3 regions of the Simiduia sp. 21SJ11W-1 genome follow, and region 3 is predicted to be linked to each of the others. Evidence: predicted binding sites of a transcription regulator. Region 3 holds the regulator's gene; each other region holds the start of a gene.
The links. The regulator sigma-54, encoded in region 3, starts transcription at its own class of promoters, with help from an activator protein. The targets are predictions, from matches to a motif close to TGGCACANNNNTTGCNNT.
Positions count from the first base shown of each region.

Region 1 (7,767 bases), 1.8 Mb from region 3:
AGCTGTGAAAAACCTGCCCCACTCGCCAGCAGTGCGGCCAAAAGTCGGCCAGCCCAAAACCCTTGCACAGATTTACCGAGCGCCAGTATGTTCATCAACCCTTCCTCACGGTCTAGTAAGCACCACACAGGCTTTGCAATTTACCATGCCCAAGCCCCTAGCGGGCAATTCGCACGGCCGTAATTTCTGCGTAGCCATTGAGCTCGCACCGGCCAGAGGTGTGCACTTGCACCGGCAACTCCTGCGCCATGGCCATGAGTAGGGTGTCGAATATAAAACCTGCGCCGTTGGCGGAGTAATCCTGAAAATAGCTGTGGCCAGATTTACAGCTGTGCGCTTCATCCAAATGCACGCGCAGCACATAGCGACGCTGAGCGGTGGGCTCTAGCGAATGTACAAGTGCCGCCTGCGACCAACCGGCTCTTCCTGCAAGGGCAGGCTCAGCCAACACACAAAGCCCAAAAAACAGCCCGCCAATGAGGCCACTTACGGGCTTATCTATGAATAAATTTCTTGTTGCTGCCCCCATACGGCCTCCCGTTTAGACACTGAGTTATTTTCACAGGCCTGGCAATAGCGTTGCACTCGAACGCACGACCTGCGTCACAATCTCAAACAGCCTAGCAGGGCGAAGCTTACTGGCAGCTGAACAAACGCCTGAAATAAAAACGGCCCACGCCAGGGCGTGGGCCGTTCGGTTTCACACTGAAAACTTAACGCATTGCGCGGGTATAAATACTCAGGGTTTCACAATTTCGTTGTATGAAGGTTCACCCCAACCAACCAGCACGCCGTTTTTAAACACCAGAGGTGTGCACTCGTCTTTGGTGGTAATGCCGTCTTCTTGTTGGCGCTGCGTGCGATAAAACAACACGCGATACTGGCCATCAGCACGGCTATAGCCTTCGCTGAAATCCGGCTTACCCAATTGTTCGCGCACCAGCGCCTCTTGGGTATCAACCACCAGGCTTGAAATAATATCGCGATTTTTAACTTCGCGCTTACCCCAATCGCTGTGGTATTCACCGTCTTTACCCACGTTAATGACACAGGCGCTCAAACCCAGCACCATCACCATGGCCAACATCCGCGTTACGTAGCGCTTAAATTTCATGTAGTTGTGCATTTTATGTAGTTCCCCAATTCACACTGTAAGTTGGCAGCCATAGTACTGCGGCAAATACCTTTACCACAGCCGGCTCAACGCGAATCTCCATCCGTTTAACGCAGCACTTTCGGCTTAACTTAAATCGCAGCTATTCCATCGCATGCTACTTTTCTAACCTAATCACTGAGCTGCAACCATGCCAATGAGGGTGTTGGATGAGTTTACAAGGCGCCGCGCAATTTCTACGCCGGAAATGCCGCGGCACAAACGTACCACCTGACAAAAAAAGACTGATTTACAAGGGTATATGATTGATTCAAGCCCCGCACAAGCAATTAATGCTGCATTCTGCCCACACCTGCGTGCTATTGCGAAACCTTGGCCGCAGGCATCAAGCAAAGCGCGCCAATTGCACGCGCCCCTGTGTCGGCATTTCTGACAACTAACAAAAACTCAACGCAAAGCACGGGCAAAATTCGCCTAATCCTCAGCCTGTGGCGCCGCATTGGAAACTGGTGCGCTTCTTGCTTTAACGCGAGTGCTTGTTAATTTTCTACTAAAGGATGACGAACATGTTTAAAAAAGGAACCCTGGGCCTGTTAATGGCTGCAGCAGTTGGCTTAAGCACACAGGCTAACGCCACCCCCATCGCTATGGGCCAAATTATTGATGGCACCACCTTCGGCAGCAACGATGCATTCCAGTTTTTCAATGCCTCGGATGCCGGTGAGAAAATTGTGTCGCTCACGTGGGATCTAACCCCCATCGCCGCGTTTTTTGACTCAACCAATAGTTCACCAGGTGTAAGCTCAAGCCCGCTTACCTTGGGCTCTGGCGACGCAGTGGGTCACCACTTCCCCACCAACGCGGCACTCGATGGCACCAGCACGCTCACCGTGACCTTTGATCACTTTGATGCCGGCGAAATGTTCAGCTTTGGCGTAGATACCGATTTCTTCAGCAACCCAGATGGCTTTGGCCTGACCGGTGCGCAATTTATCGGTGCAACTGCCACCGCCATTTTCTCGAACGGCATGGCGCGCACGGGCACTTATGTAGCGTCTGATAAGAGCGGTTACGGTTCAATGGTATTCATTGACATTCCCACCAGCGTGCCAGAACCCGGCTCACTGGCCATTCTGGGCCTGGGCTTGATCGGTTTGGGCTTTGCCCGCCGCCAGGCAAAAAAGGCGTAATGCAGCACCCATAAAAAAAGCCCGGCATTGCCGGGCTTTTTTTATGGGTGAGAGATTATTTGACTTCCACCACACCTTCTTCAATTTTTGCCTGCCAGATTTTCGGGCCGGTGAGGTGCACCGATTCGCCGTTGGTATCTACCGCGACGGTAACTGGCATGTCTTCTACTTCAAACTCGTAAATGGCCTCCATGCCAAGTTCCGGGAAGCCCAGCACTTTGGACGACTTAATGGCTTTCGATACGAGGTAGGCAGAACCACCTACAGCCATTAGGTAGACGGCTTTGTTATCGCGTATGGCCTCAATGGCCGCAGGCCCCCGCTCGGCTTTACCAATCATGCCCAGCAAACCTGTTTGCTCGAGCATGGTGCGGGTGAATTTATCCATGCGGGTGGCAGTGGTGGGGCCTGCCGGGCCAACCACTTCATCGCCCACCGGGTCTACCGGGCCCACGTAGTAGATGAAGCGGCCTTTCAGGTCTACCGGGAGCGGCTCGCCTTTGGCAATTAAATCTACCATTTTTTTGTGGGCGGCATCGCGGCCGGTAAGCATTTTGCCAGATAACAAAATGGTTTCACCCGGCGCCCACTGGAGCACATCTTCTTTGGTGACGGTATCCAGGTTTACCCGGCGTACGCTGTCGCCCACTTCCCAGGCAATTTCAGGGTAGTTGTCGAGCGACGGCGGCGTTTGGTGCACGGGGCCTGAGCCATCCAACACAAACTTGGTTAAACGGGTGGCGGCGCAGTTGGGAATAATGGCCACGGGTTTGTTGGCGGCGTGGGTGGGCATGTCTTTCACTTTAATATCGAGCACAGTGGTTAAACCGCCCAGGCCCTGGGCGCCAATGCCCAGCTTGTTCACCTTTTCAAACAGCTCCAAACGCAGCTCTTCAGCGCGATTAGTAGCTCCACGTGCTTGCAGCTCTTGAATGTCGATAGGCTCCAGCAGTGATTCTTTGGCCAGTGCCATGGCTTTATCGGCGGTGCCGCCAATGCCGATGCCCAAAATGCCCGGCGGGCACCAGCCAGCGCCCATTTGCGGTACCACCGAGAGCACCCAGTCCACAATGGAATCCGAGGGGTTCAGCATGGCGAACTTGGTTTTGGCTTCACTACCGCCGCCTTTGGCCACCACGTGCACTTCTACTTTATCGCCCGGCACCACTTTGTAGGTGATCATGGCCGGGGTGTTGTCGCCGGTATTTTTACGGGCGCCGTCTGGGTCTGCCAATACCGAGGCGCGCAGCACGTTATCTGGGTGCTTATAGGCACGGCGCACACCTTCGTTAACCATGTCTTCCACCGACATATCGCCTTGCCACTGCACGTTCATGCCAATTTTCAAAAACACCGAGACAATGCCTGTGTCTTGGCAAATCGGGCGGTGGCCGGTGGCGCACATGCGCGAATTGATCAGTATCTGCGCCATGGCATCTTTCGCGGCCTTGCTCTGCTCGCGCTCGTAGGCTTGATGCACCGCCTGAATGAAATCTTTGGGGTGGTAGTAAGAAATAAATTGCAATGCGTCGGCAACGCTTTCGATCAGGTCATCCTGGCGAATCACGGTCATGTGTCTGCTCTCGTCATGGGCTGGGGTATAGAGGCGAATTCTACACCATGGCAGGCAGCTGAAAAACGCCGGGGGCAAGCAGTGGGCTGCCATACCCCACATCTAGCGAGTGATCTGCAATCACACACAAGTATCAGCACATTTTGGGTTAGAGGCTTATTGCAATCACAAAATATGGGGCTAGACTGGTTAAAGCGACCCAAGAGACGGAGCCCTTATGGCAAGCTCGCCGCCGGTGGTAATGGGTACAACCCGATTACCGGCACCGGCCAATCGCACATCACTCAGGCGTTTCGCTGCAGGTTTGCCCCACTCACCTGCACGCCGCCCCTCCCCCAACCACTTAGCCCGGCAGCCGGCATCAACCACCAACTGCCCCCCACGCCACAAACACAACACAATAAAAACGCCAACCATTGGAGAGCACCATGGCAACGTCTTTGTCACCTTGCCCTTATTGTCACAGCCAGCAATTGCACTTTGTGCACCATTTGCTCACTCACGCCGTGTGCTGCGAACACTGCGGCGCCTGCGGGCCCAGCCAGCGGGAAATTGATGAAGCAGTGCATCTTTGGAATCTGGTGGCCCAGCTGCAGCAGAGCCAGAACCCGGCCCTTGAACGGGCCGGTTAAAGGGCGTTTTAGCGGGCCTGCAGGGCGTTAACCTGCTCTTTGAGGGTAACCAGGTCGCGATTGACCGTTAAGCGGTAGATATCAATCGCTTTAATGGCTTCTTCGTTGGTTTTCAAACGGCCCGAGAGATCATTGCGCAGCTTGTTGAGCTGCTGCTCCATGCCGGAGAGCTTCTCAATCTGGCGGTGCAGGCGATCGAGCTGATCGTCCACAGTGGCTTGGGTTGCGAGCAATTTGCTGTCTACACCCGAGAGCTGCTTTTTCACATCGGCCAGCAGTTTGGCATTGCCGCTGGCGAGCTTTTTCTCCAGGTCACTAATGGCATCTGTATTGGCGGCGATGGCTTTGCGATTGGTATCGTAGGCCACCCCCCACAGCTTTCTGATTTCAGAATCTGCCCACACAAGCTTGGCCTTGAAGGCCTCGGCAGACTCCATCACCTCGCCCTCGGTCATGCTGAGCTGACCCTCAAGCTCGGCAATGCGGCTTTCCAGCTGGCCGCGCATCTCGGCACTTTGCACCTGGGTTTGCTGTAACTGCCATGCGAGGTAACCACTGCCAGCCACGCCGGCAAAGGCCACCAACAGCGCAATGGTGGCCAGGGTTTGGCTGGCCTTGGGTGCCACGGGGCGGCTGCTCGGCTGCGGGCGGGTCGGGCGCGGGTCGGGCGCGCGCGCCGCACCACTGGGCTGAGCCGGGCGGGGCGTAGGCTTGCGTGCCGGCGGCTCGTCTGAATGAGGCGCGCCTAAGGTAGGTTCTTTGCGTTCGTTCATGCGTGGGTTCTCACCCTAAGTTGCGGGATTGGCGGTTGTTTATAACAGGAATAACCGCCAGACAAAAGAATGCCGGGCTAAACCCGGCATCTGACACACAAAACCTGCAGAAATTATGCGAAGTTTTTGTTCACGAAATCCCAGTTAACCAGTGCCCAGAAGGCATCCATGTACTTGGGGCGCGCGTTGCGGTAGTCGATGTAGTAGGCGTGCTCCCACAGATCTACCGTCAGGATGGGGGTTACGCTGTCGTCGGTCAACGGGGTGGCGGCGTTGCTGGTGTTAACAATCGCTACGCTGCCGTCGGCCTTTTTAACCAGCCACGTCCAGGAAGAGCCGAAGTTGGCAACGGCTGAGGCCGTGAACTCTTCTTTGAACTTGTCGAACGAGCCAAAGGCTTTGTTGATGGCCTCGGCCACAGCGCCGGTAGCTGCACCGCCACCGTTGGGGCTCAGGCAGTTCCAGTAGAAGGTGTGGTTCCAAATCTGGGCTGCGTTGTTGAACACGCCGCCGCTGCTGGCTTTTACGATGTCTTCCAGGCTTTTGCCTTCAAACTCGCTGCCGGGAATCATGCCATTTAGCTTGTCCACGTAGGTTTTGTGGTGCTTGCCGTAATGGAACTCCAGAGTTTCTTTGGAAATATGGGGCGCAAGCGCGTCCATTGCATAGGGAAGCGCGGGCAATTCAATAGCCATGTTTATCCACCTTAATATCTTGCTTAGCTTGCGGGTTTACAGTGCCGGCGTACCGGGCACCGATCGTGAGCTTGCTGGGCTTTCTCGGGCAACAGGCCAAAATACACCCATCCGAAAAAGCCGCCGGCCAGTATAACGCCGGGATCGGCCGCTATTTTACGGATTGTGGCCCAAAATAAGAAGGGTATTGGGGCTATCAACCCCATAGAAAGCCTTAAAAACCGGGTGCTATTCATCTTGCCCGAGTGTCGGCTCAACGGGTTTATTGGGCCACTGGGCGAATGCTCCGTATACTCGGCCTGTTTGGTACCACCAAAAACCCATCACTCGATAATACAGAGGATCCAATGAATCCCATTGTTAAATTGATTGCCGGTGCCACCGGCGGCCTGCTGCTAAGCCTGGCCGCACACGCCAACACCGATGCACAAAGCGAAGACGCAAAAGCCGAGGCCTTGTTTGAGACCATCTTTAATGAAGGCGTAGAGCGCAGCCCCATTTACCAGACGTATCTGGGCATGAAAACCAACTACGACCAGTGGGACGATCTCTCGCCCGAGCACGAACAAGAGGGCTACGCACTGGCGCGCGACCAGCTAAAGCGCCTGCGTGCACTGGATAAAAGCAAGCTCAGCGAAGACAACGCCCTGAGCTACCGCCTGATGGAAGACGACCTGGAACAAGACCTCGCCTTCGAGCGCTGGCGGTTGCACAACTACCCGGTGAACCAGATGTTCGGCATGCACTCGATGGTGCCAAGCTTTCTGATCAACCAGCACCGCGTAGATTCAGTGAGCGATGCCGAGGCCTACATTGGCCGCCTGAACAAACTGCCCAAGGTTATGAAACAACTCATTGCCAATCTCGATGAGCGCGCCAAAGCCGGCATTATTGCACCCAAGTTTGTGTTCCCCTACGTGATCAGCGATAGCGAGAACATCCTCAAAGGCGCGCCCTTCTCCAAAGGTGAAGACAGCCCGCTGATGGCGGATTTCCGCAAGAAGGTAAACGCACTCGACATTGACGATGCCGAGAAAGCCAAGCTGATCAAGCGCGGCGAAAAGGCCCTGAAAAAAGGCCTGAAGCCAGCCTACACCCAGCTTGTGGCCTACCTGAAGAAGCTCGAGAAGAAAGCCGACACCCGCGACGGTGCCTGGAAATTCCCGAACGGCGCAGAGTTCTATAATGCGGCGCTCAAAAAAACCACCACCACAGACCTCACCGCCGATGAAATTCACAACATCGGGCTGAAAGAAGTGGCCCGCATCCACGATGAAATGCGCGCCATCATGAAGCAGGTGAAGTTCGATGGCAGCCTGCAGGAATTCTTCGTGTTCATGCGCGACGACCCGCAGTTCTACTACCCCACCACCGATGAAGGCAAAGCCCGCTACCTGAAAGAAGCCACCGCACTTATCGACAACATGAAAGGCCGTTTGGACGAGCTGTTTATCACCAAGCCCAAAGCAGACCTGGTAGTGAAAGCCGTTGAGCCCTTCCGCGAGAAATCCGCCGGCAAGGCCTTCTACCAGCGCCCGGCGCCGAACGGTTCACGCCCTGGCATGTACTACGCCAACCTCTACGACATGAAAGCCATGCCCATCTACCAGATGGAAGCACTGGCCTATCACGAGGGCGTACCTGGCCATCACATGCAGCTTGCCATTTCACAAGAGCTGCAAGGTGTGCCGAAGTTCCGCAAGTACGGCAGCTACACTGCCTACACCGAAGGTTGGGGCCTCTACTCTGAGCTGGTGCCCAAAGAAATGGGCCTGTATGAAGACCCCTAC
Region 1 covers NZ_CP090959.1:3,180,838-3,188,604, forward strand. The annotation lists gene L1F30_RS13875 (cupin domain-containing protein) at 1-95, opposite strand, end outside; gene L1F30_RS13880 (hypothetical protein) at 158-529, opposite strand; gene L1F30_RS13885 (DUF3192 domain-containing protein) at 740-1,114, opposite strand; gene L1F30_RS13890 (PEP-CTERM sorting domain-containing protein) at 1,681-2,304, shown strand; gene L1F30_RS13895 (fumarate hydratase) at 2,360-3,877, opposite strand; gene L1F30_RS13900 (hypothetical protein) at 4,067-4,294, opposite strand; gene L1F30_RS13905 (Lar family restriction alleviation protein) at 4,306-4,509, shown strand; gene L1F30_RS13910 (hypothetical protein) at 4,518-5,282, opposite strand; gene sodB (superoxide dismutase [Fe]) at 5,396-5,977, opposite strand; gene L1F30_RS13920 (DUF885 family protein) at 6,325-7,767, shown strand, end outside.
Region 1: L1F30_RS13890 (PEP-CTERM sorting domain-containing protein) is a predicted target of sigma-54. The motif match lies at 1,622-1,639, and genes of this name have one in related genera.

Region 2 (7,767 bases), 780 kb from region 3:
AATACAAAAACAGTGTGTAAAACGCGCGCATCATAGTGGGGGCAGTGGCTGACAAAGGCGCAAGCATACCGAATGCCGCAGCCTGCCACCACGGCGGCGGGGCAGCCGGGCCTGAGCCTTTGCCGTATAATTCGCGAAATTTTGTACGGAAGCGCCCATGACAGTGCAGCAACACCATTTCGATACCCTCATCATCGGCGGCGGCGTGGCGGGCCTGTGGCTGGCCAATCGGCTGATGCGCGCGGGGTACAACACCTTGCTGCTGGAGCAGTCGGGCCTGGGCGATCAGCAATCCATGGCATCCCAAGGCATGATTCACGGCGGCGTAAAATATGCGCTCACCGGCAGCCTCACCGGCGCCAGTGAAGCCATTGCCGATATGCCCGCCCACTGGGCGGCCTGCCTTGCAGGCAAGGGCGACGTGGATTTAACCGGTGCTCGGGTGTTATCTGAACACTTTTACATGTGGGCAAGCCAGAGCGTCACCTCACGCATTACCACCTTTTTTGCCAGCAAGGCACTGCGCGGGCGTGTGGATGCCCTGCAGCCGAAAGATTACCCGCCACTGCTGGCGGCCGCCGGGCGCAAGTTCGACCTCTACAAGCTGGTAGATCTGGTGTTAGACGTACCCAGCGTGATCCAAACGCTGGCGGCCAACCTCGAAGGCCGCTGCCGGCAAGTCGATTGGGCGCACAGCCGTTTGACCGAGGGCCCGGAGGGCGTTTCGGTGATTACCGAACACCAGGGGCAAACCCATCAAATTAACGCCAGGCGAGTGATATTTACCGCCGGGCGCGGCAACGAACAGCTGCTGGCGGCCGCCGGCTGCAGCCAGCCCCGGATGCAACTGCGCCCGCTGCAACAGGTGATGGTTAAGCACCATTTGGGCTACAGGTTTTACGGCCACTGCCTGGGCGCCGATAAAACCCCAAGGCTCACCATCTCAAGCCACCCCTGCGCCGATGGCGCCACTGTGTGGTACCTGGGCGGCAGCCTGGCCGAACAGGGCGTGCAAGACACCCCGGCCCAACTGATTGCCCGCGCGCAACAGGAATTGGCCGAGCTCATGCCTTGGGTGGATTTATCCCAGGCGCAATGGGCCACGTTGAGCGTTGATCGCGCCGAGCCGCGCCAGCGCAACTTCGCCCGCCCCGATCAAGCCTTTGCCGCACGGGCACAACGCACAGACGGGCGCGCCAGCAACATACTGGTGGGCTGGCCCACCAAGCTCACACTGGCCCCGAACATGGCCACAAGCCTGCTGCAATTACTTGAGGCAGACGGCATTGCCCCCGCCCACCGCCAAAGCCCCGTGGCATTTCTGCCGGCCGCCCCCATTGCCCCCACCCCGTGGGATACCGCCTTCCCCACCACCGAGGCACAACAATCATGATGCAACGCCCCTTTGGTTCCACCGGTATCGAGGTAAGCCCCATTGGCCTTGGCACCGTCAAGCTTGGCCGCAATCAGGGCGTGAAATACCCTAAAGGGTTTGAGCTGCCCAGCGACGCCGAGGCACTGGCACTCATTAATTTAGCGCGCGAGCTGGGCGTAAATTTAATCGACACGGCCCCCGCCTACGGCACCAGCGAAACGCGCCTGGGCCACCTGCTTAAGGGCCAGCGCCAGCAATGGGTTATTTGCTCGAAGGTGGGCGAGGAATTCAGCAACGGCGAATCGCATTTTGATTTCAGCGCAGCCCACACACGCCACAGCATCGAGCGCAGCCTGCAGCGGCTAAACACAGATGTAATCGACATAGTGCTGGTGCACTCCAACGGCGATGACCTGCACATTATCGAACAAGAAGGCGCGCTGGAGCAGCTGGCCGAGCTCAAGCGCGAAGGCAAAATCCGCGCCTTTGGCATGTCTACCAAAACCGTTGAGGGCGGTTTAAAGGCTGCACAAATTGCCGATGGCGTGATGGTGACCTACAACCTGAACGAGCAGGCCGAGCGGCCCGTTATCGACTACTGCCACAGCCACCAAAAAGGCGTATTCATTAAAAAGGCGCTCGCCAGCGGCCATCTGTGCAACGGCCAAAGCGCGGATCCTGTGCAAGCCAGCATGGATTTCGTGCTGCAAACTGCAGGCGTTACCAGCGCCATTGTAGGCACCATCAACCCGCAGCACCTGCGCGATAATCTTGCCCGTGCGAACAAGGCGCTAGAGTGCTAGCGCGCGCCGATTTTCTTAACGTCGATTTTCTTAACGTCGGTTTTCTTAACATAGGCGCCAAACGTCGAGTGGCGAGAAAAGCGTAAGCCATTGAATTAATTAGATTTTATTTTTCGGGAACACTTTTTGCGTTGAAATGGGCGACACAGCTACCCGGCGGTAGCTCGGCAACCCTACAAATTCGCGAGGCAAGAAAAATGAAACGGATTCTCGTCGCTTGCACACTGGTTTTGGCGGCCGCGCAGGTAAGCGCAACCCCCATAAACTGTGCTGACACCAGCAATAACTACATGTCTATGAGCGATACCCAGGCCATGAGCTGCCTGGACGCAGGCACCGGCAACATCAGCGGCAACCCCGCCACCGATGCCTTCCTGCTGGCCACCAGCGACCCTTGGGTATTGAAAAGCAAAGACGATGTAGACACAGCGCTCGATCCCTTCGACCCGTTCAATATCAACTTTTCCATCGTGGCCGGCGCCAACAAATCCAGCACCGGCACCTGGAGCTTCGACAGCGACTTCTGGAACCACTACGAAGATGCCGCACTCGGCTTTAAGTTCGGCACCGGCGGCCAGCCAGACGAGTGGTTTGTATTTGAAATCCAGCAGGGCGTCAGCAGTGGCGACTGGGCCTTTCACAATGTGTTTGGCAAAGGCGGCGGCTTATCTCACATAAACCTTTACGCCTCTAAAATGGTCACCAACCTGCCAGAGCCCAACAGCGCCTTGTTAATGCTTTTTGGCGCCTTGATGCTGGCCGTTGCGCGCCGCAAAACCGCGCGCAGTTGAGCTGTAAATTACCGAAAGGCCGGGCAGCAATTTAGATGCGAGCGACTCATTGTTAGTTGCGCGTTGCTAGCCCCGCCGATTAAGCGGCCGCTGTATTAAGCGGTTGCTGACTTAGCCGGTTGTCTTGGGCGGTTGCGTGCCCAATGGCGTGGGCACTTAATTCTTTTTCACATACTGGGTGAGGATCACAATACGCTGGCCCTCCACCTTGCCTTCTATGTGCTCGGGGTTATCGGCCACCAATGAAATACCGCGCACGGCAGTGCCGCGCTTGGCGGTGAAATTCGCGCCCTTAACGGGCAAATCTTTGATGAGCGTCACGCTGTCGCCGGCGCTTAACACATTGCCGTGGCAATCTTTGTGCACCACCGACTGCTGGGCTGCCTGCGCCTTGGCCCAGCTTTCAAGCTCGGGCGCTAAATACATCACATCCAGCAGCTCTTGCGCCCAGTGGGCATTCGTTGCCAGCACCTGCAATTGCCGATAGGCCTGCACTTGCACGGCACCCACGCTGCTCCACATGGCATCGTTCAGGCACCGCCAGTGATTTTCATCGAGTGCCTCATTGCCGCCCAATTGGTTGGCACAGGTGGCGCAGGCCAGAATTTGGCGATCCGAGTTGGCCGCCGCATCCGGGCCCACTTCCAGCGCGCTCAGGTTTTCGGTTGCTTTGCACAATTCACAACAGTCGCTGCGCGCTTGCAGCGCGACCAATACAGACATAACACACCACCCAAAAGCGCAAGTATACCAGCAGCCAATGCCGCTAGATGCCCGCAAACTCCATTGCCGCCTGTTCAACACAAAGCGCATGGCGGCGCGCCAGTGCCTGTTGATCGCGGTCGTAGCCACCACCAATAACAGTGGCAATGGGCACCCCCGCCTCGCGCGCCTGGCGCAATACATCGCGATCGCGCGCGGCAATGGCCGCCTCTGAAATATTTAACAAGCCCAGAGGGTCGTCTGCGTAAACATCAACACCGGCGTCGTAAAGCACCAAGTCCGGGCGCTCTTCACGCAGCAATTTGGCAAAGGTGTGCGACACCACACTGAGGTAGGCATCATCGCCCATGGCCACCGGCAAGTTGATATCCAAGTCACTGGCGGCCTTGCGCACGGGGAAGTTTTTTTCGCAGTGAACTGAACAGGTAAAAGCCTGCGTATCGCCTTCAAGAATGCGCGCGGTGCCATCGCCCTGATGCACGTCTACATCAAAAATCAGCACCTTGCGCACGCGGGTGTGAGCAAGCATCGCGCGCGCGGTTATGGCCAAATCGTTAAAGATGCAAAAGCCCGAGGCGAAATCGCGGTGCGCGTGGTGGGTGCCGCCGGCCAGGTGGCAAGCCACGCCGTATTCCAACGCATAGTGCGCGGCCAGCAAGGTGCCGGCCGGTGAAATACACGTGCGAAGTTTAAGCCCTTCGCTCCAGGGCAGGCCCATGCGGCGCACCTCGGCATGGGTGAGTTGCCCACTCACAAACCGGCCCACATAGGCCTCATCGTGTGCCAGGGTGAGCAGCCCCGGCTGGCAACGGCCTGGCCTCAGGGTATTGGTGCGCGTGGCGATGCCCAGGCTTTGCAAATAGGCGTGCAGCAAGCCGAATTTCTGCATGGGAAACCGGTGCTTGGCGGGAAAGGGGTAGCTGTAAGCTGGGTGGGTAACAAGCGGCAGCACGCGGGCTCCTTGGTTGCTCGGTTTGCCTCGTGTACGGCGTTGCACAAGACCTGCGATCACTGGCATTGTCACTAAGGGTCATTAAATTGCAACTGTGCGCTGGCCTATAGTTAAAACCACACGCCACACATCAGGAAGTGAACAAGCCATGACATCAGACGCTTTTATTTTCGATGCCCTGCGCACACCCCGTGGGCGCGGCAAAGCGAGCGGCGCGCTGCATGAGGTCAAGCCCATCAGCCTGCTCACGCAACTGCTCGGCCATTTGCATACGCGCAACGGGGGTTTCCCCACCAATCAGGTAGACGACATAGTGCTGGGCTGCGTAACCGCCATAGGCGATCAAGGCGCAGACATCGCCAAAACCGCAGCACTCGCCGCCGGTTGGCACGATGATGTGGCAGGTGTCACGCTCAATCGTTTTTGCGCATCTGGCCTTGAGGCCGTCAACATGGCCGCGCAAAAAGTGCGCTCGGGTTGGGAGCACCTGGTGGTGGCCGGCGGTGTGGAATCCATGTCGCGCGTACCCATGGGCAGCGATGGCGGCGCCTGGGCGCTAGACCCGGAAACCAACGCGCGCACAGGCTTCATGCCACAGGGTATAGGCGCAGATTTAATCGCCACCCTGGCGGGTTTCAGCCGCACCCAGCTCGACGAGTTCGCCATGCACTCGCACCACAAGGCTGCTGCTGCCTGGGCCAGAGGCGCGTTCAATCGCTCGGTCATACCCGTGACAGATGCCAACGGCTTTACCCTGCTCGCCCAGGATGAAACCATTCGCCCCGATGCATCGCTGGAAAGCCTGGGCGCGCTCACGCCCTCCTTTGCAGACATAGGCGCCATGGGCTTTGACGGTGTGGCACGCGCGAAATACCCGGAAGTTGAACGCATTCATCACCTGCACACCGCCGGCAATTCCTCTGGCATAGTGGATGGCGCGGCAGTGTTATTACTCGGCAGCGCCAATGCCGCCAGCCAATGGGGCTTAACGCCACGCGCGAAGGTGCGCGCCACGGCACTGGTGGGCACAGACCCAACCATAATGCTCACAGGGCCTGCACCGGCTGCGCAAAAAGCTCTGGCCATTGCCGGCCTCACCGCAGACGACATAGACCTGTTTGAAGTAAACGAAGCCTTCGCCTCGGTGGTTATGCGCTTTGCCCGCGAGCTTGCCGTACCCATGGAAAAAATTAACGTCAACGGCGGCGCCATTGCCATGGGCCACCCCCTGGGTGCCACCGGCGCCATGCTCACTGCCACCCTGCTGGACGAGCTGGAAGCCCGCGACAAACAATTTGGCTTAATCACCCTATGCGTTGGCGGCGGCATGGGCATCGCCACGGTGATTGAACGCGTGGAGGAGTGCCAATGAGCAGCGTAAAACTTGTTAAACACGAAAACGGCATTCACCACCTGTTGCTCGACAGGCCCGACAGCCGCTCCAATTTAATGGATCAAACCTTCGCTGACGATTTCCAAAAAGCGACCGATGAACTGTTTGCCAGCGAGTGGCGCGGGCTCGTGCTCTGCTCCGCCAAAGACACCTTTTTTGCCGGCGGCGATCTCAAAGCCCTGTGCAACGTTTGCGACGACAACGCGGCAGATTTTTTCAACATGGTTGAGCAAATGAAAGCCTGCATGCGCAAAATAGAAACCGCCGGCAAACCGGTGGTGGCCGCCATTAACGGGGCCGCACTCGGCGGCGGCTGGGAAATGTGCTTGTTTGCCCACCACCGGGTAGCGCTCAATCAGCCGCAGGTAAAGATCGGCCTGCCAGAGGTGAGCCTGGGCCTGTTGCCAGGTGCGGGCGGCGTAACCCGCATGGTGCGCTTGCTGGGCTTGCAGGCGGCCCTGCCGCTGCTAACCGAAGGCAAGCAGCTCTCACCCGAGGCCGCGCTCGCCGCGGGGCTGATTCACGAACTTGCGGAAGACACCACCGGCCTCATTGCGCGCGCCGAAGCCTGGGCCGCCACCCACCCAGAGGTGCAGCAACCCTGGGATCAAAAGGGCTACAAAATGCCGGGCGGTACGCCTACGCAACCGGCACTGGCGCGCACACTGCCCATAGTGCCTGCCATGGTGCGCGCAAAAACCCACGGCTGTTTACCGGCGGCTGAAAAAATTCTGGCCTGCGCCGTTGAGGGCGCACAAGTGGATTTTGAAACGGCCACGCGCATTGAATCGCGCCACATAGTGACGCTGGCCCGGGGGCAGGTGTGTAAAAACCTCATCAATACATTCTGGTTTCAGCTCAATGAAATAAAAAGCGGCGCCAGCAGGCCCGACGGTGAAGCGCGCGCGCCTATCAAAAAAGTGGCCGTGCTGGGCGCGGGCATGATGGGTGCCGGCATTGCCTACGAATGCGCCAATCGCGGCATTGCAGTAGTGCTTAAAGATATCGACATGCAAGCGGCCAACAAGGGCAAGCAGCAGGCGGGGAAAATTTTGCAGGCACGCGTTGAGCGCGGGCGATTGCAAGCCGCCGAGGCCGAGGCCATTTTGGCGCGCATCACGCCCACCGACTTGCCCGAAGACTTCAGCGGTTGCGAGCTGGTAATTGAAGCAGTATTTGAAAACCGCGAGCTCAAAGCCAGTGTCACCCGCGAGGCGCAAACGCATCTTTCTAACCAGGCCATTATTGCCAGCAACACCTCCACCCTGCCCATCACGGGGCTGGCCCACGCCGCCGACGACGCCGCGCGTTTTATTGGCCTGCACTTTTTCTCACCGGTGCACAAAATGCCTTTGGTAGAAATTATTCGCGGCGCGCAAACCAGCGACGAAACCCTCGCACACGCCTACGATTTCGTGCAACAAATTGGCAAGACCCCCATAGTGGTGAACGACAACCGTGGCTTTTTTACCTCGCGGGTATTCGGCACCTTTACCCACGAGGGCATGGCCATGCTAGGCGAAGGCAGCCACCCGGCACTCATTGAAAACGCCGCCTTCCTGGCAGGCTTTCCCGTGGGGCCGCTTGCGGTAATAGATGAAGTCAGCCTCACACTGCTGGAAAAAGTGCGCGAACAAACCCGGCAAGATCTGGCAGCCGAGGGCAAGGCCTACCCCAATCACCCGGCCGAGGCAGTGCTCGATCGTATGCTTGAACTGAACCGCCGCGGC
Region 2 covers NZ_CP090959.1:249,523-257,289, reverse strand. The annotation lists gene waaA (lipid IV(A) 3-deoxy-D-manno-octulosonic acid transferase) at 1-34, opposite strand, end outside; gene L1F30_RS01220 (FAD-dependent oxidoreductase) at 158-1,393, shown strand; gene L1F30_RS01215 (aldo/keto reductase) at 1,390-2,178, shown strand; gene L1F30_RS01210 (PEP-CTERM sorting domain-containing protein) at 2,376-2,969, shown strand; gene L1F30_RS01205 (alkylphosphonate utilization protein) at 3,126-3,692, opposite strand; gene L1F30_RS01200 (histone deacetylase) at 3,736-4,644, opposite strand; gene L1F30_RS01195 (acetyl-CoA C-acetyltransferase) at 4,793-6,016, shown strand; gene L1F30_RS01190 (3-hydroxyacyl-CoA dehydrogenase NAD-binding domain-containing protein) at 6,013-7,767, shown strand, end outside.
Region 2: L1F30_RS01210 (PEP-CTERM sorting domain-containing protein) is a predicted target of sigma-54. The motif match lies at 2,294-2,311, and genes of this name have one in related genera.

Region 3 (7,767 bases):
AACCCCAAATCATTCTGCCAGCGATGGAGGCGAGGCCACCCGGCAACCGCAAACCTCAGACCCGCTGCCTGCGGTCGCGTCTGACGCAAGCCCCTAATGCCGGGCGCCCTTTGTAGCAGTCCTTGTATCACTACTTGTAACAACAGGCGCCAACATTGCTCTAATGGCCTGAAGTTATTGATCGCGGTGAGGTGTTGCCTGTGAAGTTGTCTGCTTTTTACTGTATGTGTGCGCTGCTGGTTTCAAGTTGTGCCTCTGAATCCTTAGGCGGCGACAGCGACATGAGTGTGGCCCAGGCCAAGCGGCTGGTGGCCGAACAGCGTGCAATGGAGACGATTCCTGATGCCGTGTGGGCTGAAATGTTGCCTGCGCTTAGCTATAAGGTGTTGTGGCAGGGAGCCACCGAGCGCCCCTTCACAGGGCCTTTGCTTGAGGAAAAGCGTGACGGCGTGTACGTGACTGCCGGTTGCAAGTTGCCGGTATTTCACGCCCGGCATAAGTATGAATCCGGCTCTGGCTGGCCCAGTTTTTGGGAAGTGTTTAACCGGGAAAACGTGGTGCTCAAAAAAGATTTCAGCTGGGGCATGCGGCGTATGGAGGTGCTTAGCAAATGCGGCGAGCACTTGGGCCATGTCTTTGAAGACGGGCCCAAACCCACGGGCTTGCGCTACTGCATTAACTCGGCGGCGTTAGAGTTTATTCCCGCACAACGCGTGATCGAAAATGCGCCGGCCGGCGCCGATTAATCCTTGTATTTGGGCAGGCGCAAATCCCAAATGATGGCCGCGCCGCGCAAGCTGAAGGCCGCCAGCACACCAATGGCAATGGCCCAGTGGGTTGGCAGCGCCATTGCATTGGCAATGAGATAGGTGAGCGCACCCAAAAGGCTTGCCGACACATAAATTTCAGGTTCAAGTATCACCGGCATTTGATCCAGCAATACATCGCGCATAACGCCACCAAACGAGGCGGTAATCATGGCCATCGCCATAGCCACAAGCCATGCATCGTGCCATTGAAGGGTTGAGTGGGCGGCCGTAACGCTAAACAGCGCCATGCCGGCTGCGTCCATCCAGATTAATGCGCGGTGCTTGGAGGCTAAAATCGGGGCAAGGAAATAAGTCAGTGCGGCAGCGGCCACACACACGTACAAATACAAAGGCTCGGCCAGCCAGAAAATGGCGGGCTTGTTCAGCACTAAATCTCTCACGGTGCCGCCACCAAGGCCGGTTACCACACCCAGCAGAATAAAGCTCATGATGTCTTGGCGTTTTTCTGCCGCAGCCAACCCGCCGGAAATGGCGAACACAGCGCAACCTATGAGGCCTGCAAAATAGAGCGTGCTTTCAAAAAGCATCAGGCGCCTACGATACTGTCTCGCAAGCAGCGAAACAGTTTACGAGCGCTTGCCGGCGGTTTGCTTTTGGCGGCTTCCTGTTTGGCGGCCCGGGCCAATTGGCGCAGCTGCTGGCGGTCGGCGGCGGGGAAATCCAGTAAGAAGGCGTTGATGGCGTCGTCGCCTTCGGCCAGCATCCGGTCGCGCCAGCGCTCGGCCAGGTGTTGTTGTTGCACATGCTGCTCAGATACCTGGGTGAGCGCGTTATAGGCTTCTTCGATGGCCTCGTGGTCTGCCTCGCGCATCAGCCTGCCAATAAACTGCATGTGCCGGCGTTTGGCGTTGTGGGTTTTGATGCGGCCCATCTCCACAATGGCGTTGCGCAATAAATCCGGAAGCGGAATTTTTGCCAGGCGCTCCTTGTTGAGCTCGCACAGCTTGGCACCCAGCGCCTGCAGCGCCAGCATTTCCTTCTTGATTTGTGTGCGGCTTTTGGGCTGCTCTTGTTCAAATTCGTCTTCGAATTGATTGTCTTGCGTCATGGTGCCTTCCGAAGTGCTAGGGCCTGCGTGCAGCCTTTGGTACAAGTGGGGTTGGGCGCGCATGGTATCTAACTTGCGGCGCCAGTGACAGGGGCTATTCGCCTTCGCCGAAGCGGTCGTTTATGAGCTCGCACAGGGCGGCCATGGCCTCGTCTGCGTCTTCCCCTTCGGTGACCAGGGTGAGCTGGGTGCCTTTACTGGCGGCAAGCAGCATGAGCGACATCACGCTTTTGGCATCAACGCGCTTGTCGCCCACACCTGCCTGTATTTTGCAGCCAAAGCGCGCTGCCAGCGTGGCCATTTTTGCCGCCGCCCGGGCGTGCAGCCCAAGCTTGTTGATGATTTCAATTTGCCGTTCCATGCTCAGTGCCCGTGATTGGCCACCAACTCTCGGTGACGTAATTGCGCTTTGGGGTAGTCGGCCATCAGTTTTTTGTGCAATTGCTCGGCGATGTATACCGAGCGGTGCTGGCCGCCGGTGCAGCCGATGGACACTGTCATGTAGCTGCGGTTGCTGGCCTCGAATCTTGGCAGCCACTTGTGAATGTGCTGGTAGATGTCGTCTAGCATGAGGCTTGTGTCTTCCTGTGCCTCCAGGAAGTCGGCCACGCCTTGGTCCTGGCCTGTTTGCGCGCGCAGCTCGGGTTTCCAGTAGGGGTTGGGCAGGCAGCGCACGTCAAACACGAAGTCTGCATCCACGGGCACGCCGCGCTTGAAGCCAAAAGACATTAATTGCAGTGCCATGGTGGTTTCATCGGATTGACGCACCCGCACTTTTACCAGATCGCGCAACTGGTGCAGGGTTAAGTTGGTGCTGTCGATCACAAGATCCGCCAAATCCACCACTGGCTGTAGCAGTTCGCGTTCTTTTATAAGGGCATCGCGCAGTGCCACGCCGTCGCGACTGAGGGGGTGCTTGCGGCGGTTTTCGCTAAAGCGCTGAATCAGCGCGGGCGAGCGCGCATCGAGAAACATCACTTCAATGTGAATGCCGCTGTCGCGTGCGTGGGCAATAATCTGCGGGAACTTGGTCAGCTCGCGCCAGGCGTTTCGGGCATCCACGCTAATGGCAAACGATTGCTGGTCGGTGGGGTCTGCCTCCAGTTGCTTGACGAGTTCCGGCAGCAGGCGCAGCGGCAGGTTGTCAATGCAGTTGAAGCCTAAGTCTTCCAGCACGTGTAGCGCTGTACTTTTGCCGGCGCCCGAGCGGCCACTGACAACAATTAATCGCGGTGTGCTTGGCTCGGTGGGCATGGTGGCAGATTCCTTAGGCTGCAGTGAGGTGTTGCACTACCCTACTATAGAGCAGCTGGTCTGAGCCAGCACTGCGCAACTCTTCACGAAATTCCTCGCGCTGAAACAGCTCGGCAAGCCTGGCCAGTGTTTGCAGGTGATCGCCATCGGCATCTTCCGGCACCAGAAGTGCGAAAATAACGTCGACGGGTTCGCCGTCAATGGCGTCGAAGTCGATGGAGTGAGACAGTGTAATCAGCGCACCGGTGGTGGCCTCGCAGTTGGCAACCCGGCAGTGGGGTATGGCGATACCGTGGCCGAGGCCGGTGCTGCCCAGGCGTTCGCGGGCAACCAGGCTGCGAAAGAGGTCGTCGGCGGCGAGGGAGGGGATATCGTTAGAGATCAGGTCGGCCAGAATTTCCAGCGCGCGCTTTTTGCTGACGCCATCCACGCCGTGTTGCACACGGCGTGGGGCCAAGAGATTTTCAAACTGCATAAATTCAACGGTGGCTTCGAAGCTTTTCTTTGTGCTTGATAAGTTGGCGATCCAGCTTATCGGTGAGTAGATCGATGGCAGCATACAGGTCTTCGGACTGAGAGTCAGCGAAAAACTCGGCGCCACTGACGTGGACGGTAGCTTCTGCCTTTTGTCGCTGTTTATCAACACTCAAAATGGCATTGATGCTGGTTATTCGGTCGTGGTGGCGTTCGAGTTTTTCAAGCTTGGTGTTGACATAGCTTTTGATGGCGTCGGTCAGGTCGAGATGGTGTCCGCTGATGTTGATTTGCATTTGCTGCTCCTTTTGTCGCTGCGTTTGCGTTGCACCCGCCCCGCATTGGTGCAATACCGTTGCGGGGCACCAATACTCGCTTGCTAAATCAGTCGCTTTCGCTCATTCGAGGCCGCGATACCGAGAGACTCCCGGTACTTGGCGATGGTACGCCTGGCCACCTGAATGCCTTGCTCTTCTAAGAGCTTGGTAATTTTGCTGTCGCTCAAGGGCTTTTTGGGGTTCTCTGCGGCCACCAGCTTCTTGATGATGGCGCGAATTGCCGTTGAGGAACACTCGCCGCCTGAGTCTGTGCTCACGTGGCTTGAGAAGAAATACTTGAGTTCGTAAATGCCCTGGGGGGTGTGCATGTACTTTTGCGTAGTCACCCGGGATATGGTGGATTCATGCATGCCAACTTCTTCGGCGATGTCGTGCAGCACCATGGGTTTCATGGCTTCCGGGCCGTGTTCGAAAAAGCCCACCTGTTTTTCAACAATGCAGCTGGCCACCTTGAGTAATGTTTCGTTGCGGCTTTGCAGGCTCTTTAAAAACCAGCGGGCCTCTTGCAGGTTATCGCGCAGGAAGTTGTTATCTTTGCTGGTGTCGGCGCGCTTTACCAGCGACGCGTAGCCTGAGTTGATACGGATCTTGGGCGCGATATCTGGATTGAGCTCCACTAGCCACCGATCCTGTTTTTTGCTGACAAAGACATCCGGGACGACATACTCGGTTTCAGCCCGGCTGATACTCTCGCCCGGGCGCGGGTTAAGGGTTTGGATCAGCCCGATGGTTTCGGCAAGCTCTGATTCCTTGAGCTTACAGCGGCGCATGAGTTGCTTGTAATCGCGGCTGCCTAGCAGGGCCAAGTGATCCTTAACAATCAGTTTAGCAGCATCCAGAAAAGGTGTAGTGGCCGGTAGTGTGCGCAACTGAATCAGCAGGCATTCCGATAAATCCTGACCGCCAACGCCTGGCGGGTCGAATTGTTGCAGCCGGTGCAGCACCGCCAGTACTTCATCGTGTTCGAGGGGGTCATCTTGCAGATCGGCGTCTTGGCCCAGGCCCTCGGTTATTTCTTCCAGAGGTGAGGCCAACAGCCCGCTGGGCTCTATGGCATCGATGATGGCCATGGCAATCACCCGATCACGATCAGACATGGGCGTGAGGTTGAGCTGCCACAGCAAATGTTCTTGCAGGGTTTCGCCGCCGCTGTCGTCGCGCTCGTAGTCGCGATCGTCGTCCGATGCCGGGCCTGCGCTGGCGGGGCCCGAGGTGTAGATGTCGTCCCAGTTGGTATCTACCGGCAGGTCGTCTGGAATGTCGTTATTCCAGTCGGCATCCATCGAGGTGTCGCTGGTGGTGTCGGTTGCGGGGGTATCCGGGGCGTTGTCGTTTGCGTCTTTGCCGTCTGGCTGGGCAGATTGGCTGTTGTCTGGGTGGTCTGCGGCGTTATCGGCGCCTGTGTCATCGCCGTCTGCCATCTCGAGCATAGGGTTGGATTCCAGCGCCTCCTGGATTTCGGCCTGTAAGTCCAGTGTCGACAATTGCAGCAGCCGGATGGCCTGTTGCAACTGCGGCGTCATGGTCAGCTGCTGACCGAGTTTTAGCTGTAGAGATGGCTTCATGGGGTAATGACTTACATCCTCTTGGTTGCTGCCCAAAACGTGGCCTTAACTCCAGCGGGCGCAACCTAAGTGTAGTCATCCGGCAATAGCGAGGCAATATTGACAAGCAAGCACCATGCCTTTATGGGTGATTTAAGGTTGGCGCGTAAAGCGTTGTTGTTCTGCGCGCCAGTGCGGTGATGTGCAGGCCTAGAGGGTGAACTGGTCGCCTAGGTACACCTCGCGTACCCGCTGGTTGGCGAGCACCGTGCTGGCATCGCCCTCGGCAATAATGTGGCCTTCGCTAACGATGTAGGCCTTTTCGCAGATGCTGAGGGTTTCGCGTACATTGTGGTCGGTAATCAGTACGCCGATGCCGCGATCTTTAAGGTGCTTGATGATGCCTTTGATATCGCCCACGGAAATGGGGTCGACTCCGGCGAAGGGTTCATCCAGCAAAATAAACCGTGGCTCGGTGGCCAGGGCCCGGGCAATTTCCACCCGACGGCGTTCGCCGCCCGACAGCGCCATGCCCAGGCTGTCGCGGATGTGGGTAATGTGAAACTCTTCCAGCAAATCTTCCATGCGCGCTAAGCGCTGTTTGCGGTTGAGCTCTTTGCGGGTTTCCAGAATGGCAAGAATATTGTTGGCCACGGTGAGTTTGCGAAATACCGAGGCCTCTTGCGGAAGATAGCCGATGCCCGCCCGTGCGCGCCCGTGAATGGGCAGGGGGGTTAAGTCCTGATCGTCGATGCTCACGCGCCCGGCATCGCTTTCTACCAGGCCCGCAATCATGTAAAAGCAAGTGGTTTTGCCGGCGCCATTGGGGCCCAAGAGGCCCACTATCTGGCCGCTGTTTACCTCCATCGATACGTCGATTACTACCCGGCGGCCCTTGTAGCTCTTGGCCAGGTTCAGTGCTTGCAACTGGCTCATTGGTCTTTTTGCTCCGCGGGCGTGCGCTTTTGAGGCTGCAGAATAACGTTGACCCGCTCCTTGCTATCGGTACGGCGGCCGGCCTCAACGGTGGCCAGGTGAATGTTGTAGTTGATTTGATCACCGGTGATCAGTGAGCCGTCTTGCTCTACGCGGGCTTTGCCTGTGATGGTGAGCTTTTCATTACCCACTTCGTACACCAGTAATTCGCCGCGGGCTTTTACCAGTGGCTTATCGATCTCGGGTTGCTGTTGAAAGTGGGCCGGTGCACCGGTGGCTACCACGCGGTAAACCTCGTTGTTCTTGCTGTAAAACACGGCTTTTTCAGCCTCGATGTAGATGCTGCCCTGTTCAATGACGACGTTACCCACATAAGTTAGAACGCCCTTTTTTTTATCTAGATCGAAATCGTCCGACTTGATGTTAATGGGCTGATCGCGATCGGTGGGCAGCGCTTGTGCCAATGGTGTAACCATCACGGCCAAGGCGGCAAGGGCGAGCCAGGCGTGGCTGCGGCGCGGGTTATTGTGTTTCATAAGTGCCTGTGACTCCGCGAGTAAGTTTAAAAGTCTGGGTTTTGATATTGGCGTTCAGCGCATTGCCGTGGGTAATGCCTTGGGGCGAAAGTATTTTCACCGGCTGATCCGTTTCAGCCACCTGGCGCTTGGTAAAGTAGATCAACTTTTCTGTAAAGAGTTCCGTGGTGCCCTCAACCGGATCCTGTTGAAACAGGTGTACGTTGCCGGTGAGTTCAAGCCGGTCATCCTTGTTGGTTGCGCGCGCTCGATCGGCCACAATAATCCAGGGCGCCTGATCGGGATTATAGATTTCAGCGCGCAGCTGCTCTACCAGGGTGAAATCTTTGTTGCTGGCCTTGCCGGCGGGTTGGTAGTGATCGGCGCGCACGCCGGTCACGCGCCGGCTTACCTTGCCGGCTTCATCGTAATGAACGCTCACGAAGTCGGTCATGAAAAATGCCGGTGCCTGTTGCTCTGCATCTTTTGGGGGCTGCTCGAACAGGCGTGTAGAGGGTGTCTCCACCATAAACAGGTAGATGAACACGATCAGGGCAACAATAACGGGCAGTAATTTTTTAAGTTTTGCCAACGCTGTTTTCCTTTGTGCGCCAGGATTGAGTGAGAGCGGGCCGTGGCCGGCTTCAGCCTGTGTATTTAGCCAGTAGCGCTGCGTGCGTGCCTTGTGCCTGCATGATGAAATCGCAGGCTTCACGCACGGCCCCTTCGCCGCCGTTGCGCGCACTTTGCCAGTGGGCGCGGGCTACCACATCCGGGTGAGCGTTGGCGGTGGTCATGGCCAGGCCCACTTTTACCATGCAGGTGAGA
Region 3 covers NZ_CP090959.1:1,027,845-1,035,611, forward strand. The annotation lists gene L1F30_RS04510 (YhdP family protein) at 1-97, shown strand, start outside; gene msrB (peptide-methionine (R)-S-oxide reductase MsrB) at 201-746, shown strand; gene L1F30_RS04520 (trimeric intracellular cation channel family protein) at 743-1,357, opposite strand; gene yjgA (ribosome biogenesis factor YjgA) at 1,357-1,878, opposite strand; gene L1F30_RS04530 (HPr family phosphocarrier protein) at 1,973-2,239, opposite strand; gene rapZ (RNase adapter RapZ) at 2,242-3,132, opposite strand; gene L1F30_RS04540 (PTS sugar transporter subunit IIA) at 3,146-3,607, opposite strand; gene hpf (ribosome hibernation-promoting factor, HPF/YfiA family) at 3,612-3,902, opposite strand; gene L1F30_RS04550 (RNA polymerase factor sigma-54) at 3,986-5,509, opposite strand; gene lptB (LPS export ABC transporter ATP-binding protein) at 5,699-6,424, opposite strand; gene lptA (lipopolysaccharide transport periplasmic protein LptA) at 6,421-6,960, opposite strand; gene lptC (LPS export ABC transporter periplasmic protein LptC) at 6,947-7,531, opposite strand; gene L1F30_RS04570 (HAD family hydrolase) at 7,584-7,767, opposite strand, start outside.